4 regions of the Shinella sp. AETb1-6 genome follow, and region 3 is predicted to be linked to each of the others. Evidence: riboswitches for the same ligand, from Rfam matches in the RefSeq annotation. Region 3 holds a riboswitch; each other region holds the start of a gene.

Region 1 (5,201 bases), on a different contig from region 3:
GCGTCGGCGCATCGGCCTGCAGATATTCGCCCGGGTCCTGGTGAAATTCCGCGACGGCGCCGTAAGACCCCATGCTCCACCCGGCCCGCCGGTCGATGAGATGATCGATCAGGACATCCCTGATATCCGCCATGGTTTCCTCCGTCTCGATTGAACGCCGCGGCGTTGCATCGGCGGCGTGGACCGCGCCGGCCTTCTACAGCCGGCGCGGCCGGTTTGTCAGGCGGCCTTCAGCAGGTCGCCATGCGGGTCGAGCACGAACTTGGTCGCCGCGCCCTGGTCGAAGCTCTCGTAGCCCTGGACTGCATCGTCGAGTGCGATGATCTTCGCGTTGACGATATCGGCGATGGGCAGGCGATCGTGCAGGATGGCCTGCATGAGTTGCCGGTTGTACTTGAGAACAGGCGTCTGGCCGGTGTGGAAGGACTGCGCCTTCGCCCAGCCGAGGCCGAAGCGCAGCGACAGGCTGCCCTGCTTGGCCGCGCTGTCGACGGCGCCCGGATCTTCCGTGACATAGAGCCCGGGAATGCCGATCGAGCCGGCGGCGCGGGTGATCTCCATCATCTGGTTCAGCACGATGGCCGGCTGCTCGCCGCCCGCATGGCCGCGCGCCTCGAAGCCGACGGCGTCGATGGCGCTGTCCACCTCGTTCGTGCCCACGACCTCGGCGATCATGTCACCGAGGCGATCGCTCTTGGAGAGGTCGATCGGCTCGAAACCCACCCGGGCGGCATGGGCCAGACGGTCCTTGTTGAAGTCGCCGATCATCACGACCGCCGCGCCGAGAATGCGCGCGGACGCGGCCGCCGCAAGCCCGACCGGGCCGGCACCGGCCACATAGACCGTCGAGCCGACGCCGACACCCGCCTTGACCGCCCCGTGGAAGCCCGTCGGCAAGATATCGGAGAGCATGGTGAGGTCGCGGATCTTCGACATGGCCTTGTCGCGGTCCGGGAACTTCAACAGGTTGAAATCGGCATAGGGGATGGTGACGTAGCGGGCCTGGCCGCCGATCCAGCCGCCCATGTCGACATAACCGTATGCGCCGCCGGCACGCGCGGGATTGACGGTGAGGCACACGCCGGTGTCCTGCGACTTGCAGCAACGGCAGCGCCCGCAGGCCACGTTGAACGGCACCGAGACGATGTCGCCGATTTGGAGCATCTCGACGTCGATGCCCTTCTCGATGACCTCGCCGGTGATTTCGTGGCCGAGGACGAGGCCGGGCATGGCCGTCGTGCGGCCGCGCACCATGTGCTGGTCGGAGCCGCAGATATTCGTCGAGATGACCTTGAGGATCACGCCGTGTTCGATACGGCGGCCATCGGGGGCCTCCAGCTTCGGGTCGTCGATGTCGCGGACCTCGACCTTGCCGGGTCGCATATAGACGACGCCTCTGTTCCTGCTCATGTTCTGTCTCCTCCTGGGTTTTGCCTCGTCCGGCCCGCCTGGCGCGCGCCGGATCCTCTCGGAACGACCGCGCACGCCAAGCGGCGGAGCGCGGAACGTCGCTCGACGAAGGATGGAGAGGAGAAGGAAACGGGCCTATCGAGAGGACGCCGTTCACCTCTCGATCGCCCACCGCAATCGGCCGAGTCATCGTTCCAGGGCTGGTTTCCGGGCTTCGGAACTGTCCTTTCGGACGCTGCCGGCACCTTCCCGGCCTGATAGCCAGTGGTCTCTGCCGGAGCTTTCGTTCCGCTACCGTTGCGGGGGCAGCGCCGGTATTCGACCGGCTTCCCAATTATCCATCCCGGCATGGCCGGGACGGCACCCTGTACGCACCCAGCAAATCATCTGGCAGGCCAAAGGACCCTCGGGAATACGACATCGACGGCGCCCCGAGCGACACGCCGCCGAAGGACATCCCGGGGCTCAGAAATCCCAGTCGTCATCCTCGGTCGCGACCGCCTTGCCGATGACATAGGACGAGCCGGAGCCGGAGAAGAAGTCGTGGTTCTCGTCGGCGTTCGGCGACAGCGCCGAGAGGATCGCCGGATTGACCTTGCAGGCCTCGGGCGGGAACAGCGCCTCGTAGCCGAGGTTCATCAGCGCCTTGTTGGCATTGTAGTGCAGGAACTTCTTGACGTCCTCGCTGAGGCCGACGCCGTCATAGAGCTCCTCGGTATAGCGGGCCTCGTTGTCGTAGAGCTCCAGCAGCAGATCGAAGGCAAAGTCCTTGATTTCCTGCTGCTTCTCAGCGCTCAGGCGCTCGGTGGCGCGCTGGAACTTGTAGCCGATGTAATAGCCGTGCACGGCCTCGTCGCGGATGATGAGGCGGATCATGTCGGCGGTGTTGGTGAGCTTCGCCCGGCTCGACCAGTACATCGGCAGATAGAAGCCGGAATAGAACAGGAAGCTTTCGAGGAAGACGGAAGCGACCTTCTTCTTCAAGGGATCGGCGGACGCGTACTGCTCCATGATGAGCGCCGATTTCCGTTGCAGGAACTCGTTTTCCTCCGACCAGCGATAGGCGTCGTCCACATCGGGCGTCAGGCAGAGCGTCGAGAAGATAGAGGAATAGGAGCGCGCGTGCACGGCCTCCATGAAGGAGATGTTGGACAGAACCGCCTCTTCATGCGGCGTGGCCGCATCCTCCATCAGCCGGACGGAGCCGACGCCGTTCTGGATCGTGTCGAGCAGGGTGAGCCCGGTGAAGACGCGGATGGTGAGCTTCTGCTCCTCCGGCTTCAGCGTCGCCCAGGAGGGAATGTCGTTGGACAGCGGCACCTTTTCCGGCAGCCAGAAATTGCCCGTCAGGCGGTTCCAGACCTCCAGGTCCTTGTCGTCCTCGATGCGGTTCCAGTTGATGGCGCGCACCGCGGCGGCGGCCTTCGGGGCCTTGGTCTTCACTTGGATATTCATGGTCTTCCCCGAAATCACAGCGCGCACGAGACACAGCCCTGCACTTCCGTGCCGGACAGCGCCATCTGGCGAAGGCGGATGTAATAGATGGTCTTGATGCCCTTCTTCCAGGCGTAGATCTGCGCCCGGTTGATATCGCGCGTCGTTGCCGTGTCGCGGAAGAACAGCGTCAGCGACAGGCCCTGGTCGACATGCTGGGTGGCCGCCGCATAGGTGTCGATGATCTTTTCCGGGCCGATCTCGTAGGCGTCCTGGTAATAGTCCAGGTTGTCGTTGGTCATGAAGGCGGCGGGGTAGTAGACGCGGCCGATCTTGCCTTCCTTGCGGATCTCGATCTTCGAGACGATCGGATGGATCGAGGAGGTCGAGTGGTTGATATAGGAGATCGAGCCGGTCGGCGGCACCGCCTGGAGGTTCTGGTTGTAGAGCCCGCCGTCCATGACGGCCGCCTTCAGCTCCAGCCAGTCCTGCTGCGTGGGGATATGGATGCCGGCCTCTTCGAAGATGCCGCGCACCTTCTCCGTCGCCGGCAGCCATTCCTGCCCGGTATATTTGTCGAAATATTCGCCCGAGGCATATTTCGAGTTCTCGAAACCCTTGAAGCTCATGCCCTTCTCGACGGCCAGCCGGTTGGAGGCGCGGAGGGCGTGGTAGGTCACCGTGTAGAAGTAGATATTGGTGAAATCGACGCCTTCCTCCGAGCCGTAGAAGATGCGCTCGCGGGCGAGATAGCCGTGCAGGTTCATCTGGCCGAGCCCGATGGCGTGGCTGTCGTCGTTGCCCTTTTCCACGGAGGGAACGGACGAGATGTGGCTCATCTCGGAGACGGCCGTGAGCGCCCGGATCGAGGTCTCGATGGTCCGGCCGAAATCCGGCGAATCCATCGCGGCCGCGATGTTGAGCGAGCCGAGATTGCAGGAAATGTCCTTGCCCATCTTCGCATAGGAGAGATCGGCGTTGAACGCGCTCGGCTCGCTCACCTGCAGGATTTCCGAGCAGAGATTGCTCATGGAGATGCGGCCGGCGATCGGGTTCGCCCGGTTCACCGTGTCCTCGAACATGATGTAGGGATAGCCGCTCTCGAACTGGATCTCGGCGATGATCTGGAAGAAATCGCGCGCCTTGATCTTCTTCTTCTTGATGCGGCTGTCCTCGACCATCTCGCGGTATTTTTCGGTGACCGAAATCTCGGAGAAGGCGACGCCGTAGACGCGTTCCACGTCATGCGGCGAGAAGAGATACATATCCTCGTTGTTCTTCGCCAGTTCGAAGGTGATGTCGGGGATGACGACACCGAGCGACAGCGTCTTGATGCGGATCTTCTCATCCGCATTCTCGCGCTTGGTATCGAGGAAGCGCATGATGTCGGGGTGGTGGGCGTTGAGATAGACGGCGCCGGCGCCCTGCCGCGCACCGAGCTGGTTGGCGTAGGAGAAACTATCCTCCAGCAGCTTCATGACCGGGATGACGCCGGAGGACTGGTTCTCGATCTGCTTGATCGGCGCGCCCATTTCGCGAAGGTTGGTGAGCGACAGCGCCACCCCGCCGCCGCGCTTGGAAAGCTGGAGCGCCGAATTGATCGCGCGGCCGATGCTTTCCATGTTGTCCTCGATGCGCAGCAGGAAGCACGAGACGAGTTCGCCGCGCTGCTTCTTGCCGGCATTGAGGAAGGTCGGCGTCGCCGGCTGGAAGCGGCCGGAAATGATCTCGTCGACGAGGTCGCGGGCAAGCGCCTCGTTGCCGCGCGCCAGTGCAAGCGCCACCATGCAGACGCGGTCCTCGTAGCGCTCGAGGTAGCGTTTCCCGTCGAAGGTCTTCAGCGTGTAGGACGTGTAATATTTGAACGCACCGAGGAAGGTCGGGAAGCGGAACTTCTTGTCATAGGCGTGGTCGAAGAGGTCGCGCACGTAATTGAAGGAATACTGGTCCAGCACCTCCTGCTCGTAATAGCCCTCTGTCACCAGATAATCGAGCTTTTCCCGAAGATTATGGAAGAACACCGTGTTCTGGTTGACGTGCTGGAGGAAATATTGCTTGGCCGCCTGCCGGTCCTTGTCGAGCTGGATCTTGCCCTCCTCGTCGTAGAGGTTCAGCATGGCGTTGAGCGCGTGATAGTCCTGCGCGGTGATTTCCGGCACCTTTGCCGGCTTGTCTATCGTCATCGTGTCCAAAATCGTTCCAGCCCTTGTCTGACGTTGTCGACATCCTCATCCGTTCCGAGCAGTTCGAAACGATAGAGGTACGGCACGGCGCATTTCGCGGAGACGATGTTGCCTGCACGCGCGTATCCGGTGCCGAAATTGGTGTTCCCGGCCGCGATGACACCGCGGATCAGG
Region 2 (5,201 bases), on a different contig from region 3:
GGTCTCCACGCCGTAGCGGGTCGGGAAGTCCTCGACGAGCTCCACATCGGTCACCAGCGCACAGTGCGACAGCGAGCCTTCGAGCAGGTCGTGGCTGAGCACCGAGTTTTCCTCGATGCGGCCCTTCACGGCGGCCTCGAAGGCATCGACGTGGTAGAGCCCCTTGCCGGTGAACGTGCCCTCGCCCGCGAGGTCCTGGTAGACATCGGAAACGGTGAAGACGTAGGGGTCGACGCCGCGGTCGGCGGAGAAGATGCGCTGGAAGGTCGAGGCTTCCTTGCCAGTCGTCAGCGAGGGCGTCACGCGTGGCTGGAGGATCGAGTAGCCGGCGGTGATCTCGCCGGTCGCCTCGTCGATGACGGGGCGGTTGATCGGATGGTGCATCTTGCCGACGAGCTTGGTCACGGCATCGCGCATCAGGCGCGTGTCGGAATCGAGCGTCATGACGTATTTGACGTCCGACGGCACGACATTGGCGCCGGGCAGGAAGGTCGTGTCGCCATCGCCGCGCAGCAGCAGGTTCAGCTCGTGCAGCTTGCCGCGCTTGCGCTCCCAGCCCATCCACGCGCCTTCCGACGGATTGTAGAGGCGGCGGCGGTGCAGCAGGTAGAAGCGCGTGCGCCCGTCAAAGGCGTAGCGCGCGGACAGTTCGGCGATCTCGCGCTTGGCATATTCGAGAACGTCGAGATCGGCAGGCGTTTCCTCGCTCTGGCTGTCGGCCCAATCGCTGAGAAGCGCGAAATAGATCTCGCCGCGCGGGTTGGCGAGATAGTGGACCTCGAGATTACGCACCAGTTCATCGACATGGTCGCGTTTCGAGATGAGGCAGGGCACGACGAGCAGCGTGCGCGCATCCTCGGGGATGCCGTCCTTGAACTCGTAGCCGACCAGCCGTGACGGCGTGACGAAGAAGGTCACGAGCGTGTTGAACAGACCCGTCGCGCCTTCCGAGGCCGGCAGCGCGAACAGCACGAGCATGATCAGCCAGGCGCCGTTGGGAATATCGAGCTGGTCGAGGAAGTAGTAGACCGCAATCATCGCCAGCAGGGTGAGGATGATGTTGGGACCGGCAATGGCGAGCCAGTCGAGCTTGCGCGTCATGCGAACGACGCGCTGGACGACCGAGGGATGGTAGCCGATGCGCTTTTCGAGCAGCTTGCGCTTCTTGCCCACGAGGAACGCGCCGACATTGGCGCGATAATCGGGATCGCCGGCATTTTCCGCGGCGTCTTCCTCGGTCATGGCGAGCGCGATTTCGGTGACCTCCAGCTCGCTCTTGCCGGAGCGGCGGGCGAAACGCTCGATCGTGTTGCGGTATTTGTTGCGCGAGCCGAAATCCAGATCGCTGTAGTCCGACCGCTGACGCAGCGCCTCGTCGAGGCGGCTGACGCTCTCGAACCAGACCGGCCATTCCGCGTCATCTATCGTACGCAGGCCCTTGATGAGCGAACTCATCGTCACGTTGCCGGAAGACAGGCGGTTGTTTTCCGCCACGATCAGCTCTTCCAGATCGCTGCCGCGGCTTTCGATCTTGCGTTCCAGCCACTGGATGACCGCGCCCGATGTCTGAAGGCCGTCGCGCAGGCGGTAGAGAAGCTGGACGACGAAGGTGTTGTCCTCGGTCAGGCTCTCGATGGTGCGCAGATGCGCAATCGACTTCTCCGCGTCGTTGAGGCGCACGAGCTCGTCGGCCACGTCGTTGGCCTTGAGGCGCATCTTGCGCGAGCGTTCGACGCGGCTGGAAATACGCCGCAGGTTCTCCAGAAGCACGAAGCGCACGAAGGACGGCAGGGCCCAGAGCTCGCCGATCTTCAAAGGATCCACCGTCTGGAAGCCCTGTACGAAGGCGGTCAGGCTTTCCTGCGAGACACTGCTGTGCGTATGGGCGACATAGAGCCAGGCCAGGGCCAGCGTGCGCGGAAAGGGCTGGCCGTCGATCTCCATGGTGGGAAGCTGCCGGTAGAAGCGGCGGGGGAAGTCGCGACGGACTTCCTGGATCGCTTCCTCGATCACATAGAAATTGTCGAGCAGCCACTCGGCCGCCGGCGTAATCTGCGCGCCGGCCTCCACGTCCTTGGCCGTGACCTGATAGACGCGGAAGATTTCCTTCTCGTTTTCCTTGTGCCGTGCCCGGAAATCGAAGGGGCGGAAACCCGGAAGCACCGCCGTCTTGTCTCGGGCGAGCGCTTCGCCGCAGGCGGCGAGCTCCTCCAGCGTGAGATAGGTGGCGCGGATCGAGTCGTTATAGTCGATCTGCCGGATATCGGCGTCGCGCGAAGGGGCTTGCGGCGTAGTATGAAGGGACATGTCTCTGATTCTGGAACCGGCCATGTTGAGCCACCCGGCAGCGGCCGTTGCGCCGGATTGTCTTTCGCGGGCGGGCTTCGTTCTACTGTCGCGATCAGCCATGACACCCGACCGCGCCCTCATGGCGCTCCAGATGCGATTTTGGCTCAAGCGACACGCTGTTTGTCATCCACGCCGCGTGGTGCATGAAAACGGCATTTTTTAGCCGTAAGGACAGAGACTTGCAACCTGTCAACAGGGCAGGATGGCGCAGCATGGACCCTCATCTGCGGTTTTGGTGAATCGCGCACCCTGAACAGGAGACGAGCCCGCGCGAGGTGCAGGCGGACAAACAATGCACGGGGATAAAAAAGGTTCCCGCCCGAATGCGCGCCGCCTGCCATTGACTTGATATCCAAGCGGCGCGAGGTTGCCGGCATCAGGGTCTTCCGAATCGAAAACGGTCCGGAGGCTAAGAGGGAAGCCGGTGCGAGGCCCAGGACATCAAGACCTGGGCATCAAGACCGGCGCTGCCCCCGCAACTGTAAGCGGCGAGCGTCTGTCGCTCCGCGCCACTGGTATCATGCACCGGGAAGGCCAGACAGACGCGACGACCCGCAAGCCAGGAGACCTGCCCTGATAGCTGTAACGACCTGGGCGGGGTGTCCCAAGGGTGCGCTTGCAATGCCAGGGATTGGCGACAAGCAGCGTGCGTCCGGCCATCCCCCAATGATCCGATTGGGGAAGACATGTTTCAACTCACCGAAAAACAGGCATCCGGCACCGGCAACCCGGAATCCGTGTTCATTTCCTGGCTTCTCTGGCAGCCGCGCGGCGCCGACCTCGCCGCCGAGGCGCTGAAGGAAGTGCACAAGCTCGCACGACTCGACAATCCCGACCCTGATATCGCGCGGCTGAAGGCGCTGTTCACGTCGCTGGCGGGCGCGGACGGGCCGCTGCACTAGGCGAGCGCACAAAACATATGTTGACATAAAGATATCTTTATGTGATCTCCGGTGCGAGATGCAGCACCGGAGGGTTCTTCCATGGCCAATTCCCACCTGGACGACTTGTTCGGCCCCGAACAGCCACCGCGCGACGGACGCGAGGTCCTCGCCGCCCTCAAGGCCGCCGCGCGCGAACGCATCCTCGTGCTCGACGGCGCGATGGGAACCGAGATCCAGACCCTGAAGCTGGTGGAAGACGATTTCCGCGGCGAGCGCTTCGGCGATTGCGCCTGCCACCAGCAGGGCAACAACGACCTGCTGACGCTGACCCAGCCGGGCGCCATCGAGGACATCCATTATCGCTATGCGCTCGCCGGTGCGGATATCCTCGAGACCAACACGTTTTCCTCCACGACGATCGCCCAGGCCGATTACGGCATGGAGGACATGGTCTATGAGCTGAACCGCGACGGCGCCCGCCTTGCGCGCCGCGCGGGCCTGCGCGCCGAGCAGAAGGACGGCAAGCGCCGTTTCGTGGCCGGCGCGCTGGGGCCGACCAACCGCACCGCCTCCATCTCGCCCGACGTCAACAATCCCGGCTATCGCGCCGTGACCTTCGACGACCTGCGCATCGCCTATGCCGAGCAGGTGCGCGGCCTTATCGACGGCGGCGCCGATATCATCCTGATCGAGACGATCTTCGACACGCTGAACGCCAAGGCGGCGATCTTCGCCACGCACGAGGTCTACGCGGAAAAGGGCATCCACCTGCCCGTCATGATATCAGGCACGATCACCGATCTCTCCGGCCGCACGCTCTCCGGCCAGACGCCGGAGGCCTTCTGGAATTCGGTTCGCCATGCCGATCCCTTCTCCATCGGCCTCAACTGCGCGCTCGGTGCCAATGCCATGCGCGCCCATCTCGCCGAGATTTCCGCCGTCGCGCAGACCTTCGTCTGCGCCTATCCGAATGCCGGCCTGCCCAACGCCTTCGGCCAGTATGACGAAAGCCCGGAGGAAATGGCCGCCCAGATCGAAGACTTCATGCGCGACGGGCTGGTCAACATCGTCGGCGGCTGCTGCGGCTCGACGCCGGCTCATATCCGCGCCATCGCCGCCGCCGCCGCGCACCACAAGCCGCGCGAAATCCCCGATATCCCGCGCCATATGCGCCTGTCCGGTCTCGAACCCTTCACGCTGACCGACGCCATTCCCTTCGTAAATGTCGGCGAGCGCACCAATGTCACGGGTTCGGCCAAGTTCCGCAAGCTCATCACCGCCGGCGACTATGCCAGCGCCCTTGATGTCGCGCGCGATCAGGTCGCGAACGGCGCCCAGATCATCGACATCAACATGGACGAGGGCCTGATCGATTCCGGCAGGGCGATGGTGGAGTACCTCAACCTCATCGCCGCCGAGCCGGATATCGCCCGCGTGCCCGTCATGATCGACAGTTCCAAATGGGAGGTGATCGAGGCCGGCCTGAAATGCGTGCAGGGCAAGCCGCTGGTCAATTCCATCTCGCTGAAGGAAGGCGAGGAAGCCTTCCTGCACCACGCCAGGCTCGTGCGCGCCTATGGTGCGGCCGTCGTGGTGATGGCCTTCGACGAGACCGGACAGGCCGACACCAGGGCGCGCAAGGTGGAAATCTGCACGCGCGCCTACAGGCTGCTGACGGAGGTTGCCGGCCTCGCACCCGAGGATATCGTCTTCGACCCCAACATCTTCGCCGTGGCGACGGGCATCGAGGAGCACGACAATTACGGTGTCGACTTCATCGAGGCGACGGCCGAGATCACGCGCACGCTGCCGCATGTCCATATCTCGGGCGGCGTGTCCAACCTCTCCTTCTCCTTCCGCGGCAACGAGCCGGTGCGTGAGGCGATGCACGCGGTCTTCCTCTACCACGCCATCCAGGCCGGCATGGACATGGGCATCGTGAATGCCGGCCAGCTCGCCGTCTACGAC
Region 3 (5,201 bases):
GGCGTGCGCCTCGGCATTCCGATCTGCGAGGACATCTGGGGCGAACTCGGCGTGTGCGAGACGCTGGCGGAAAGCGGCGCGGAAATCCTGCTGTCGCCGAACGGCTCGCCCTATTATCGCGGCAAGGTCGATATCCGCCACCAGGTCGTGCTGAAGCAGGTCATCGAGACCGGACTGCCGCTCCTCTATGCCAACCAGCTTGGCGGGCAGGATGAGCTTGTCTTCGACGGCGCGAGCTTCGCCTTCAACGCCGACAAGACACTGGCCTTCCAGATGAGCCAGTTCGAGGAGACCATCGCGCTCACGACGTGGAAGCGGCACGGCGACGGCTGGGCCTGCGACGGCGGCCCGGTGTCGCACATTCCCGAGCGCGAGGAAGCGGATTACCGCGCCTGCCTGCTCGGCTTCCGCGACTACGTCAACAAGAACGGCTTCAAGAATGTCGTGCTCGGCCTGTCCGGCGGCATCGATTCCGCGATCTGCGCAGCCATCGCCGTCGATGCGCTGGGCGAGGAGCGCGTGCGCTGCGTGATGCTGCCATACCGCTACACGTCGGAGGATTCGCTCAAGGACGCCGCCGATTGCGCGAAGGCGCTGGGCTGCCGTTACGACATTGTGCCGATCGAGGCGCCCGTGACCGGCTTCCTTTCGGCACTGTCGGAGACCTTCGAGGGCACGGAAGAAGGCATCACCGAGGAAAACCTGCAAAGCCGCACGCGCGGCACGATCCTGATGGCGATTTCGAACAAGTTCGGCTCGATGGTGGTCACGACGGGCAACAAGTCGGAAATGTCGGTTGGTTATGCCACGCTCTACGGCGACATGAACGGCGGGTTCAACCCGATCAAGGACCTCTACAAGATGCAGGTCTACGCATTGTCGCGCTGGCGCAACCAGCATGTGCCGCCGGGCGCGCTGGGCCCGACCGGCGAGGTGATCCCGCACAACATCATCGACAAGGCGCCGTCCGCAGAGTTGCGGCCGAACCAGACCGACCAGGATTCCCTGCCACCCTATCCGGTGCTCGACGACATCCTCGAATGCCTCGTCGAGCTGGAGATGAGCACGGAGGAGATCGTGGCGCGCGGCCACGACGCGGCGACCGTCCACCGGATCGAACACCTGCTCTATATCGCCGAATACAAGCGCCGCCAGTCGGCGCCCGGCGTGAAGATCACCCGCAAGAACTTCGGCCGCGACCGTCGCTACCCCATCACCAACCGCTTCCGCGACCGGGGGTAGCGAGACGGGCGACTGCCCGCTTGCGACTTTCGGCAGATTTCGTGTTGCGGGCTTGATCGTTCGGCCGTGCCGTGCACAATCCGGCCGTCAGGTGCCCGCTTGCGGGAGAATCGGGAAACCGGTGCGGGGAAACCCAGGTCCGGTACGTGCCCAACGCTGTGACGGGGATGGCTTGTCCATAAAACCTTGAATCGATTCAGGGTTTTGCCACTGGTTGTTCAACCGGGAAGGCAGGGCGAGGCCGTGTGAACCGAAGTCAGAAGACCGGCCTGGCGAGATAGACCGAACCGCGCGGACGGCGGCAGGTTTTGCGCATTGTTGGGGAGATGACGATGCGAACCGAACCGTGGGACCCTCTGGTCCGGGCGGATGCCTTTCCATGTGAGGAGAGGCAGGCCGTCTACCGCGCCATCGAAACACGCCGCGACGTGCGCGACCAGTTCCTGCCCGATCCCTTGCCGGACGATCTGGTCCGCAGGCTGTTGCAGGCGGCGCACAATGCGCCGTCGGTCGGCTTCATGCAGCCGTGGAACTTCCTTCTCGTGCGTAACCTGCCCACCCGGCAGGCGGTGCATGCGGCCTTCCTGAAAGCCAATGCCGAGGCGCAGGCGATGTTTTCCGGCGAACGGCAGGCACGCTATCGCGCGCTGAAGCTCGAAGGCATCCTGAAGGCACCGCTGTCCATCTGCGTGACCTGCGATCCGACACGGGCAGGGTCCGTCGTGCTGGGGCGAACGCACAATCCGCGCATGGATGTCTATTCCACCGTCTGTGCCGTGCAGAACCTCTGGCTTGCGGCGCGGGCGGAAGGGGTGGGCGTCGGCTGGGTCAGCATCTTTCACGATAGCGATATCCGCGCGATCCTCGGCATTCCTGACCATATCGAGATCGTCGCCTGGCTGTGCGTCGGTTTCGTCGATCAGCTCTATGGTGAACCGGAGCTGGCCGTGAAGGGCTGGCGGCAGCGCCTGCCGCTGGAGGAACTGGTCTTCGAGGAGCGCTGGCCGGACGTCAGTTGACGTCGGCACCGGCCGGGCGGCCGAGGTCGATCGCGGATTCGTTTTCCGGCAGGAAGGCCGGGCCGACCGTGCGCACCTTTTGCTTGGACGGGTCGTAATCGCGCTCGGCAGCCTTGACCGGAACCTTCGCCTCTTCCTTGCGGGGCAGGGTGTGGATCGTGCTTACGGAGCCGGCCCCGCCATCGGGCGCCGTTTCCGTCGTCGTCTCCCCGCCGGCCGCCTTTTCGCGCTTGATCATTTCCTGATAGTAGGCCGAAAGGTTGCAGCCGCAGGCGCCGGGCTTGGAGAGATCGCGCGTGCGGTAGGCGAAGGCGTTCTGCAATTCGACATAGGCGCGGCCGGTGACCGTGGACGTCATTTGCTCGGTTTCCTGCCCGCGGCCCATCGCCTGGTAGAACAGTTCCGTCTCGGTCTGCGGGCACATCATGGCGCAGACCTGCTGGTCGCGGCGGAAATCCATCGGCGACGCGTTGGAGGAGATCGGGAAGAAGCCACCGTCGCAGGTGCGCACGCAGACGGTGCGCAGGCTCCCGTGCCCGGCATTGCCGCCCAGCGAGCGCAATTGCAGCCGGTCGCTGCCTTCGGGCGTCGTTCCCAGCGGCAGGGTGCGCGTGTCGTCGAGCGAGCGCAGGCGCTCGGTCGCGGCAACCGGCGTCACCTTCGCGTCGTTGCAGCCCTCGGCCTCGAGCCTGGAGAGCAACTGGTTGCGCCTGGCTTTCGACGTGCCGCCACCCGACAGGTCACGCCGTTTGCTGTCGAGGATCTGGAGGTTCTGCTCCATCTTGACGATCACGGTGGCGAGCGTGGCGCAGGCATCGGCATTCGCGCCGCCGATCACGATGATGCTGCCGCTGGAGCAGCGCAGGCGGCGCTGGTCGCTCCTGGCCTGCCGCAGCTGGATGTTCTGGCGGGCGATGGCGGAAGCGTATTTGCGGGCGTTCGCGGTATCCACCACGACCTTGGGGAGGCCTGCGAGTTCCGCTTTCAGGCGCTGGCACACGTCGGCCAACGCCGTGCCGCCGGAGAAAAGAAGCGACAGGCCGGTTGCGACGGCAAACAGGAAGCGACTGCGTCCCTTCACGGTATCGATCCCTATCGATCTTCGAGCATGTCGAAACGGCCGGCGAAAACCGGTCTTCGTCAGCTTATCATAGGGCGCACCGGGACAAGTGCAACGCCGACAGGCATTCGTGATTAACGGCCTCGATATCCGCCTGCCTTGCATCCGCCTTGGTCAGCCCCTAGATTGCGGCCATCGTCAATGCCGACCGGATGGTGCTTCATGGATTTCAACCCGACCACAAATCGACTTCGTTTTGTCATCGGGGATATCCGCATCCATGCCGCATTCCATCGCGCTTTCCAAAATCTCGTGGTCCACGCCTGACGGGCACACACTTCTTTCCGATCTCGACCTGACCTTCGGCGCCGCGCGCACCGGCCTTGTCGGCCGCAATGGCGTCGGCAAGACGACGCTGCTCAGGCTCGTCACGGGCGACTTCGTCCCGCAATCGGGGACCATCACCGTCGACGGCACGCTTGGCGTGCTGCGCCAGACCGTGCAGGTCACCGCTGGCGAGACCGTCGCCGATCTTTTCGGCATTGCCGATATGCTCGACCTCATCGCCCGCGCGGAGCGCGGCGAGGCGGACGCCGACGCGCTTGCCGATGCCGACTGGACCGTGGAGGTGCGGTTTTCAGCCGCGCTCGCGCGTCTCGGGCTTCAGGCGGGCCCGGACACCCTGCTTTCGGCCTTGTCGGGCGGGCAACGTACCCGGGCGGCGCTTGCGGCCCTGGTGTTCCAGGAGCCGGACTTCCTGCTGCTCGACGAGCCGACGAACAATCTCGACCGTGAGGGCCGGCAGGCGGTGCTCGACCTGCTTGCGGGCTGGCGGGCCGGCTCGGTGGTCGTCAGCCATGACCGCGAATTGCTGGAGACGATGGACGTCATCGTCGAACTGACATCGCTCGGCGCCAGCAGCTATGGTGGAAACTGGAGCGCCTATCGGCAGCGCAAGGCGCTCGAACTGGCCGCAGCCCATCGCGATCTCGCCGATGCGGAAAAGCATGCGGGCGAGGTGGCGCGTACCATGCAAGCCATCGCCGAACGGCAGGCTCGCAGGGACAGTGCCGGCCGCCGCAAGCGGGCGCGGGGCGATATCCCCCGCATCGTTCTCGGTGCCATGAAGGAGCGCAGCGAGCTGACGGGCGGTGCGAATGCGCGGCTTGCCGAAGGCCGGCAGGCGGAGGTGGGCGACGCCGTCGCCAAGGCCCGCGCGCGTATCGAAGTGCTCCAGCCCCTGACGGTCAGCGTGCCGCCGACGCACCTGCCGGCAAGCCGGGTGGTCCTGCGCATGGAGGATGTCACGGCCGGTTACCGGCCGGAGCAACCGGTTATCCGCGATTTCTCCCTCGTCGTCACCGGGCCGGAGCGCATCGCCATCACCGGCCCGAACGGTTCGGGAAAGACCACGCTCCTGTCGCTGCTGACGGGCGACCTGCAACCGGCGAAGGGCAGCGTGCGCCTTTTCACCGATCTCGCCCTGCTCGACCAGCGGGTGAGCCTGCTCGACCCGGCCCTGTCGATCCGCGACAATTTCCGGCGGATCAATCCCGGGGCGGACGAGAATGCCTGCCGGGCGGCCCTGGCGCGCTTCATGTTCCGGGCGGATGCGGCCTTGCAGGTGGCGGGAAGCCTCAGCGGCGGGCAGTTGCTGCGGGCCGGTCTCGCCTGCGTGCTGGGTGCCGGGCAGCCGCCGGCGCTGCTCGTGCTGGACGAGCCGACGAACCATCTGGATATCGATTCCATCGAGGCGGTGGAGGCGGGCCTGCGGGCCTATGACGGCGCGCTTGTCGTCGTCAGCCACGATGCGGCGTTTCTGGAAGCGATCGGCATCACGCGCAGGATCAGCCTTTCGGGACCGTCCTGACGAAAACGGC
Region 4 (5,201 bases), 120 kb from region 3:
AATGCCGGCAAGCGCTGGGAGGAGGAATTCGCCTTCTGGCAGAAAGCGTCTTCCGGCAGCGATGTCACGCAGTTTGAAAACTACCTGAAACAGTATCCCAACGGCACGTTCGCCTCGATGGCGCGTCTGCGTATCGCCGAATTGAAGGCCGCGGGCAATGCGAAGCCGGCGACGACGGCGTCCGACGATGCCGCCGCCAAGGCGAAGGCCGAGGAGGCGAAGGCGGCTGAAGAGGCCAAGCGCATTGCCGATGCGGAGAAGGCCAAGGCGGAGGACGCCCGCAAGGCCGCCGAGGCCGAAAAGGCGAAAGCCGAAGCGGCGAAGGCCGAGGCGGCCGCTGCCGCGGCCAGCAAGCTTGCGTCGGAAAAGGCCGCCGCCGAGGAAAAGGCGAAGGCCGAAGCCGCAGCCGCCGAAAAGGCGCGGGCAGAGGAAGCTGCCCGCCTCAAGGCGGAGGCGGACAGGAAGGCGGCCGATGAACGCAGGCTGGCGGCAGAGAAGGCTGCAGAAGCCGAACGCGTGAAGAAGGAAGCCGCCGCTGCAGCCGAAAAGGCCAAGGCGGACGAGGCGGCGCGCGTACAGGCCGAGGCTGAGCGCCGCAAGGCCGACGAGGCCGCCGCGGCCCAGAAGGCCCGCGCCGAGGCCGAGGCGAATGCCCGCGCTGCCGAAGCCGCGGCCGCCCGTGCCGAAGAGGCCAAGCGGCTGGAAGCGGAAAAAGCCGCGGCTGCCGAAAAGACCCGGCTGGAGCAGGAGGCGGCAGCCGCCCGCAAGCTGGCTGAGGAAAAGACGCGCGAGTTGGAGCGCCTGAAGGCGGAGGCCGCCAAGGCTGCGGCGGAAGCCGAGGCCAAGGCCGCCGAAGCCTCTCGCCTTGCCGCCGAGGCCAGGAAGCGTGCCGAGGAGGCCGAGGCCGCCCAGAAGCGCGCCACCACCAGTGGCCCGGCAACGGCAACGCGCGACGGCGCGGAGGCCGACAGGATCGCTGCGGCCAAGCGCGAGGAAGACACCTTCCAGAAGGCGGTGGTCGCCGGCTCGCGGCAGGCTTTCCAGGCCTATCTCGATGCCTATCCGCGCGGCCGCTATGCATCGGATGCGCGCGAACGGATGGCCGCCCTTTCGACCACCCCGACACAGAAGGTGGAAACCGAGCGCCTGGTCGAGGAGCGCCCCGTCGTCGATCCGCGTGAAGCCTATATGGAGCGCTCGACGCGCGTCCAGGCGCAGCGCTGGCTGAGCGCGCTGGGCTACAGCACCTATGGCGCCGATGGTGTCTTCGGCCCGCGCACCCGCGCGGCGATCGCCGCATGGCAGGGTGCGTCCGGCTACCGCGCCGATGGCTATCTTTCACGCCGGCAGTTCGCTGCCCTGCGCCAGGCCGCGCAATTCGCCGAGGCACGCCAGGCCAGCCGCGAGCGCCGCTACCAGCGCGAATACGATGTGCTCGAAGGCCCGGTCGACGGCTATTACGATGGCCCCTATTACGGCGATGACGGCTACTACCGCCGGCGCGGCGGCGTGGTGATCATCCCCGGCTATTGAGTTTGCGACGGCCGGCCGGCGTTTTCGGCACAGGCCATGCCGCTGGCTGTCGATTGACTTGTGGCGGCCGGCGGCATAATCATCCGACTATTGGATGGTTCTCTGGTCCGGAAACGGACCGGTGAGTAAATGGGAATGTGACGCGGCGGACCCAATCAGGGCGCTGCAATCACGGCCGACCCCGCGACTGTAGAGCAGCGAGGGACGCCCATCCGGAGGGAGGAATTTCGCGGGCGGGAGGGCAATGGTGTCCTTGAAGCGCGAAACGCCCACCGACCGGAAAAGCCACTGGGTGGCATCACGATAGCCGGGGCTGGACGCCTCTTTTTCTACGAATCGTCCGCCTGCGTGATGTGAAGAGACCTGGGAAGGTGAGGGTGGCCCGAAGGCGCTGATGCGCCGGACGCTGCGAGCCAGGAGACCTGCCAGCCAATGAGGGCATATCGCCCGACCTGGGGAGGGGCTTCCCCGGTGCCTGCACGGAGGTTGTCATGGCTGTTTCCAATACGTCTTCTATCACGCTTTCCGCGAGCGATCGCCTTGTCGCCGGCGTTCTCGCGCTGCTGCTCGGCGGGTTCCTCGTCTTCGGCGCCGGCCTTGCCAATTCGGCCGTGCTGCACGACACCGCGCACGATACGCGTCACTCCTACGGCTTTCCCTGCCACTAAGGAGTTTCTGACATGATCGTTCGTTATCTCCTGGCCGCCCTGGTGGCCGGGCTCTTCTCTGGCGTCCTGATGACGGCCGCCCAGGAGGCCCGCGTCGTGCCGCTCATCCTTCACGCCGAAGAATTCGAAGGCGATGAGGCGGCCCCCGCCACCGAAGGCACCACGCCGTCCACCGATGGCGCCGCCGCAACGCATGAGCATTCATCCTTGGGCGCCGTCGTCCTCGACGTCGCAGCTTACCTGTCGCCTGTCTCCGTCGCCTACGCCCACGATGCCGAAGGTCATGAAGACGGTGGCATCATGTTCGGCATGAGCCGGTTCTCCGGCACGCTGCTGGCCAACCTTGTGACGGGAGCAGGCTTCGCGCTGCTGCTTGCCGGTTTCAGCCTTGTCTCCGGCCATCCGATCACGGTCGCCAACGGGGCGCTGTGGGGTGCTGCGGGCTGGCTTGCCGTGCATATGCTGCCGGCCATCGGCCTGCCGCCGGAACTGCCGGGCTTCCCGGCCGCGGACCTGACGCAGCGTCAGATCTGGTGGGTTGCAGCGGTCGTGCTGTCGGCGGCGGGGCTCTACCTGCTGTTCCTCAAGCCGGGCATCGTGGCCAAGATCGCCGGGGTGGTGCTGATTGCCGCGCCGCAGGTCTATGGCGCGCCGCAGCCGTCGGACATTTCCAGCGCGGTTCCGGCCGTTCTCGGTGCGGAGTTCGCCGTCGCGGCCCTTGCCACGACGCTGTTCTTCTGGATCGTGCTCGGCCTTTCGCTGGGCTTTGCCAACGAAAAGATCGCCAAGGCTGCCTGATATGACGCTGACATCGCCCGGAGCCGTCCTGGTTCTGGGCGGTGCGCGTTCCGGAAAATCCGCTTTTGCCGAAAGGCTGGTCGCCGAGACCGGCCTTTCGCGTCATTATATCGCCACCGGCCGCGCCTGGGATGACGAGATGCGTGAACGCATCGCCAGGCACCGGGAAGACCGCGGCGACGGCTGGCAAACGCATGAGGAACCGCTTGCGCTCGCGGCCCGGATAACCGATGTCGCGCGTGCGGACCGTGCGGTCCTCGTGGATTGCCTGACCCTCTGGCTCACCAATCTGATGCTGGAGGAACGCGACATCGCGCAGGAATTCGCCGGCCTCCTGTCGGCCATCGCACAGGCGCCGGGCCGTCTTGTCTTCGTTTCGAACGAGGTCGGCCTGGGCATCGTGCCTGAAAACCGCATGGCGCGCGACTTTCGCGACCATGCCGGGCGGCTCCACCAGCAGGTGGCGGCGCTCGTACCGGAAGTGTATTTCGTTGCGGCAGGACTGCCGCTGAAAATGAAGGGTTGAGCCATGCTGCAACAGAAGATCCCCGCCACCGTCATCACCGGCTTCCTCGGGGCCGGCAAGACGACGATGATCCGCAACCTCCTGCAGAATGCCGGCGGCAAGCGCATCGCGCTCATCATCAACGAGTTCGGCGATCTCGGCGTCGACGGGGACGTGCTGAAGGGCTGCGGCGCGGAAGCCTGCACCGAGGACGATATCATCGAGCTCACCAACGGCTGCATCTGCTGCACCGTGGCCGACGACTTCATCCCCACCATGTCGAAGCTGCTGGAGCGGGAGAACCGCCCGGACCATATCGTCATCGAGACCTCCGGCCTTGCCCTGCCGCAGCCGCTCGTCGCCGCCTTCAACTGGCCGGAAATCAAGACGCAGGTGACGGTCGACGGTGTCATCACCGTGGTCGACAGCGCCGCCGTCGCGGCCGGCCGTTTCGCCGACGACCATGACAGGGTCGACGCGCTGCGCGTCGAGGACGACAATCTCGACCACGAAAGCCCGCTGGAAGAGCTCTTCGAGGACCAGCTGACCGCTGCCGACCTCATCGTGCTCAACAAGACCGATCTGCTCGACGCCGCCGGTATCCAGACCGTGCGCGACGAAGTCGCCTCGCGCACCGCCCGCAAGCCTTCGATGATCGAGGCGAAGAACGGGGACGTGGCCGCCGCCGTGCTGCTCGGCCTCGGCGTCGGCACGGAAGACGACATCGCCAACCGCAAGTCGCACCATGAACTGGAACACGAGAACGGCGAGGAACACGACCACGACGAATTCGACAGCTTCGTCGTCGAACTGCCGGCGCTTGCCGATCCGTCGGCCTTCATCGAGCGCCTCAAGGGCGTGATCGCCGAGCACGACGTGCTGCGCGTCAAGGGATTTGCCGATGTGCCCGGCAAGCCGCTGCGCCTGCTCATCCAGGCGGTGGGCAGCCGCATCGACAGCTATTTCGAGCGCGCCTGGGCGCCGGGCGAAACCCGCGGCACCCGCCTCGTCGTCATCGGCCTGCACGACATGGATGAGGCCGCCGTGCGCGCCGCCATCGCCGCGGCGGTGTGATATCGGGATGAGCATGCGGCGGCACCCCCCTCTGGCCTGCCGGCCATCTCCCCCACAAGGGGGGAGATCGGATGAGGCGACGGCTTGCCCCGCTGTCTTGCCTGGACGCCGCCGCTCAATCTCCCCCCGAGTGGGGGAGATGTCACGAAGTGACAGAGGCGGGTATGCCTCCTTGGCGGTCCTCTCGCAGCAGGGAGGCGCTGCATGCATCTCCTGCTAGCCCAGAAGGGCACCATCGCCGACGGAAAGGAGGCGATCGACCTTGGTCAGACGCCGGGCGATATCCTCTTCCTCTCCGCTGCCGATACGGAACTGGCCTCCATCGCCGCCGCCCACCGTGCGCGGGGCGGTGAGACGCGCCTTCGTCTGGCGAGCCTCGCGACGCTGTCGCATCCGATGTCGGTCGATACCTATATCGAGCGCACGGCCCGGCACGCCCGGCTCATCGTCATCCGCGCGCTCGGCGGCGCGAGCTATTTCCGCTACGTGCTGGAAGCCCTGCTGGCGACGGCTGTCGCCAACGATGTCAAGCTCGTCGCGCTGCCCGGCGACGATCGTCCCGATGAGGGCCTGATCCCCTTCAACCGCATCGAGGATGCCGACCGACGGAACCTCTGGGCCTA

Evidence for each region. A riboswitch is a leader RNA that binds a small molecule or an ion and turns the genes downstream of it on or off. The one in region 3 is predicted to bind cobalamin.
Region 1: another riboswitch for cobalamin. It lies ahead of fdhA (formaldehyde dehydrogenase, glutathione-independent); the one in region 3 lies ahead of bluB (5,6-dimethylbenzimidazole synthase).
Region 2: another riboswitch for cobalamin. It lies ahead of GR158_RS16255 (hypothetical protein); the one in region 3 lies ahead of bluB (5,6-dimethylbenzimidazole synthase).
Region 4: another riboswitch for cobalamin. It lies ahead of GR158_RS00765 (CbtB domain-containing protein); the one in region 3 lies ahead of bluB (5,6-dimethylbenzimidazole synthase).

The regions. Positions count from the first base shown of each region.
Region 1 is NZ_WUMM01000004.1:246,747-251,947, reverse strand. Features, by position in the region: gene GR158_RS08960 (hypothetical protein) at 1-133, opposite strand, end outside; gene fdhA (formaldehyde dehydrogenase, glutathione-independent) at 220-1,410, opposite strand; cobalamin riboswitch at 1,591-1,793, opposite strand; gene nrdF (class 1b ribonucleoside-diphosphate reductase subunit beta) at 1,876-2,865, opposite strand; gene nrdE (class 1b ribonucleoside-diphosphate reductase subunit alpha) at 2,880-5,027, opposite strand; gene nrdI (class Ib ribonucleoside-diphosphate reductase assembly flavoprotein NrdI) at 5,024-5,201, opposite strand, start outside.
Region 2 is NZ_WUMM01000008.1:215,157-220,357, reverse strand. Features, by position in the region: gene GR158_RS16260 (GH36-type glycosyl hydrolase domain-containing protein) at 1-2,307, opposite strand, end outside; cobalamin riboswitch at 2,712-2,940, shown strand; gene GR158_RS16255 (hypothetical protein) at 3,036-3,251, shown strand; gene metH (methionine synthase) at 3,333-5,201, shown strand, end outside.
Region 3 is NZ_WUMM01000001.1:39,931-45,131, reverse strand. Features, by position in the region: gene GR158_RS00180 (NAD+ synthase) at 1-1,242, shown strand, start outside; cobalamin riboswitch at 1,315-1,530, shown strand; gene bluB (5,6-dimethylbenzimidazole synthase) at 1,575-2,261, shown strand; gene GR158_RS00170 (DUF2865 domain-containing protein) at 2,254-3,342, opposite strand; gene GR158_RS00165 (ABC-F family ATP-binding cassette domain-containing protein) at 3,602-5,191, shown strand.
Region 4 is NZ_WUMM01000001.1:161,215-166,415, reverse strand. Features, by position in the region: gene GR158_RS00770 (peptidoglycan-binding protein) at 1-1,533, shown strand, start outside; cobalamin riboswitch at 1,612-1,978, shown strand; gene GR158_RS00765 (CbtB domain-containing protein) at 2,025-2,201, shown strand; gene GR158_RS00760 (CbtA family protein) at 2,214-2,999, shown strand; gene cobU (bifunctional adenosylcobinamide kinase/adenosylcobinamide-phosphate guanylyltransferase) at 3,001-3,525, shown strand; gene cobW (cobalamin biosynthesis protein CobW) at 3,529-4,578, shown strand; gene cobN (cobaltochelatase subunit CobN) at 4,783-5,201, shown strand, end outside.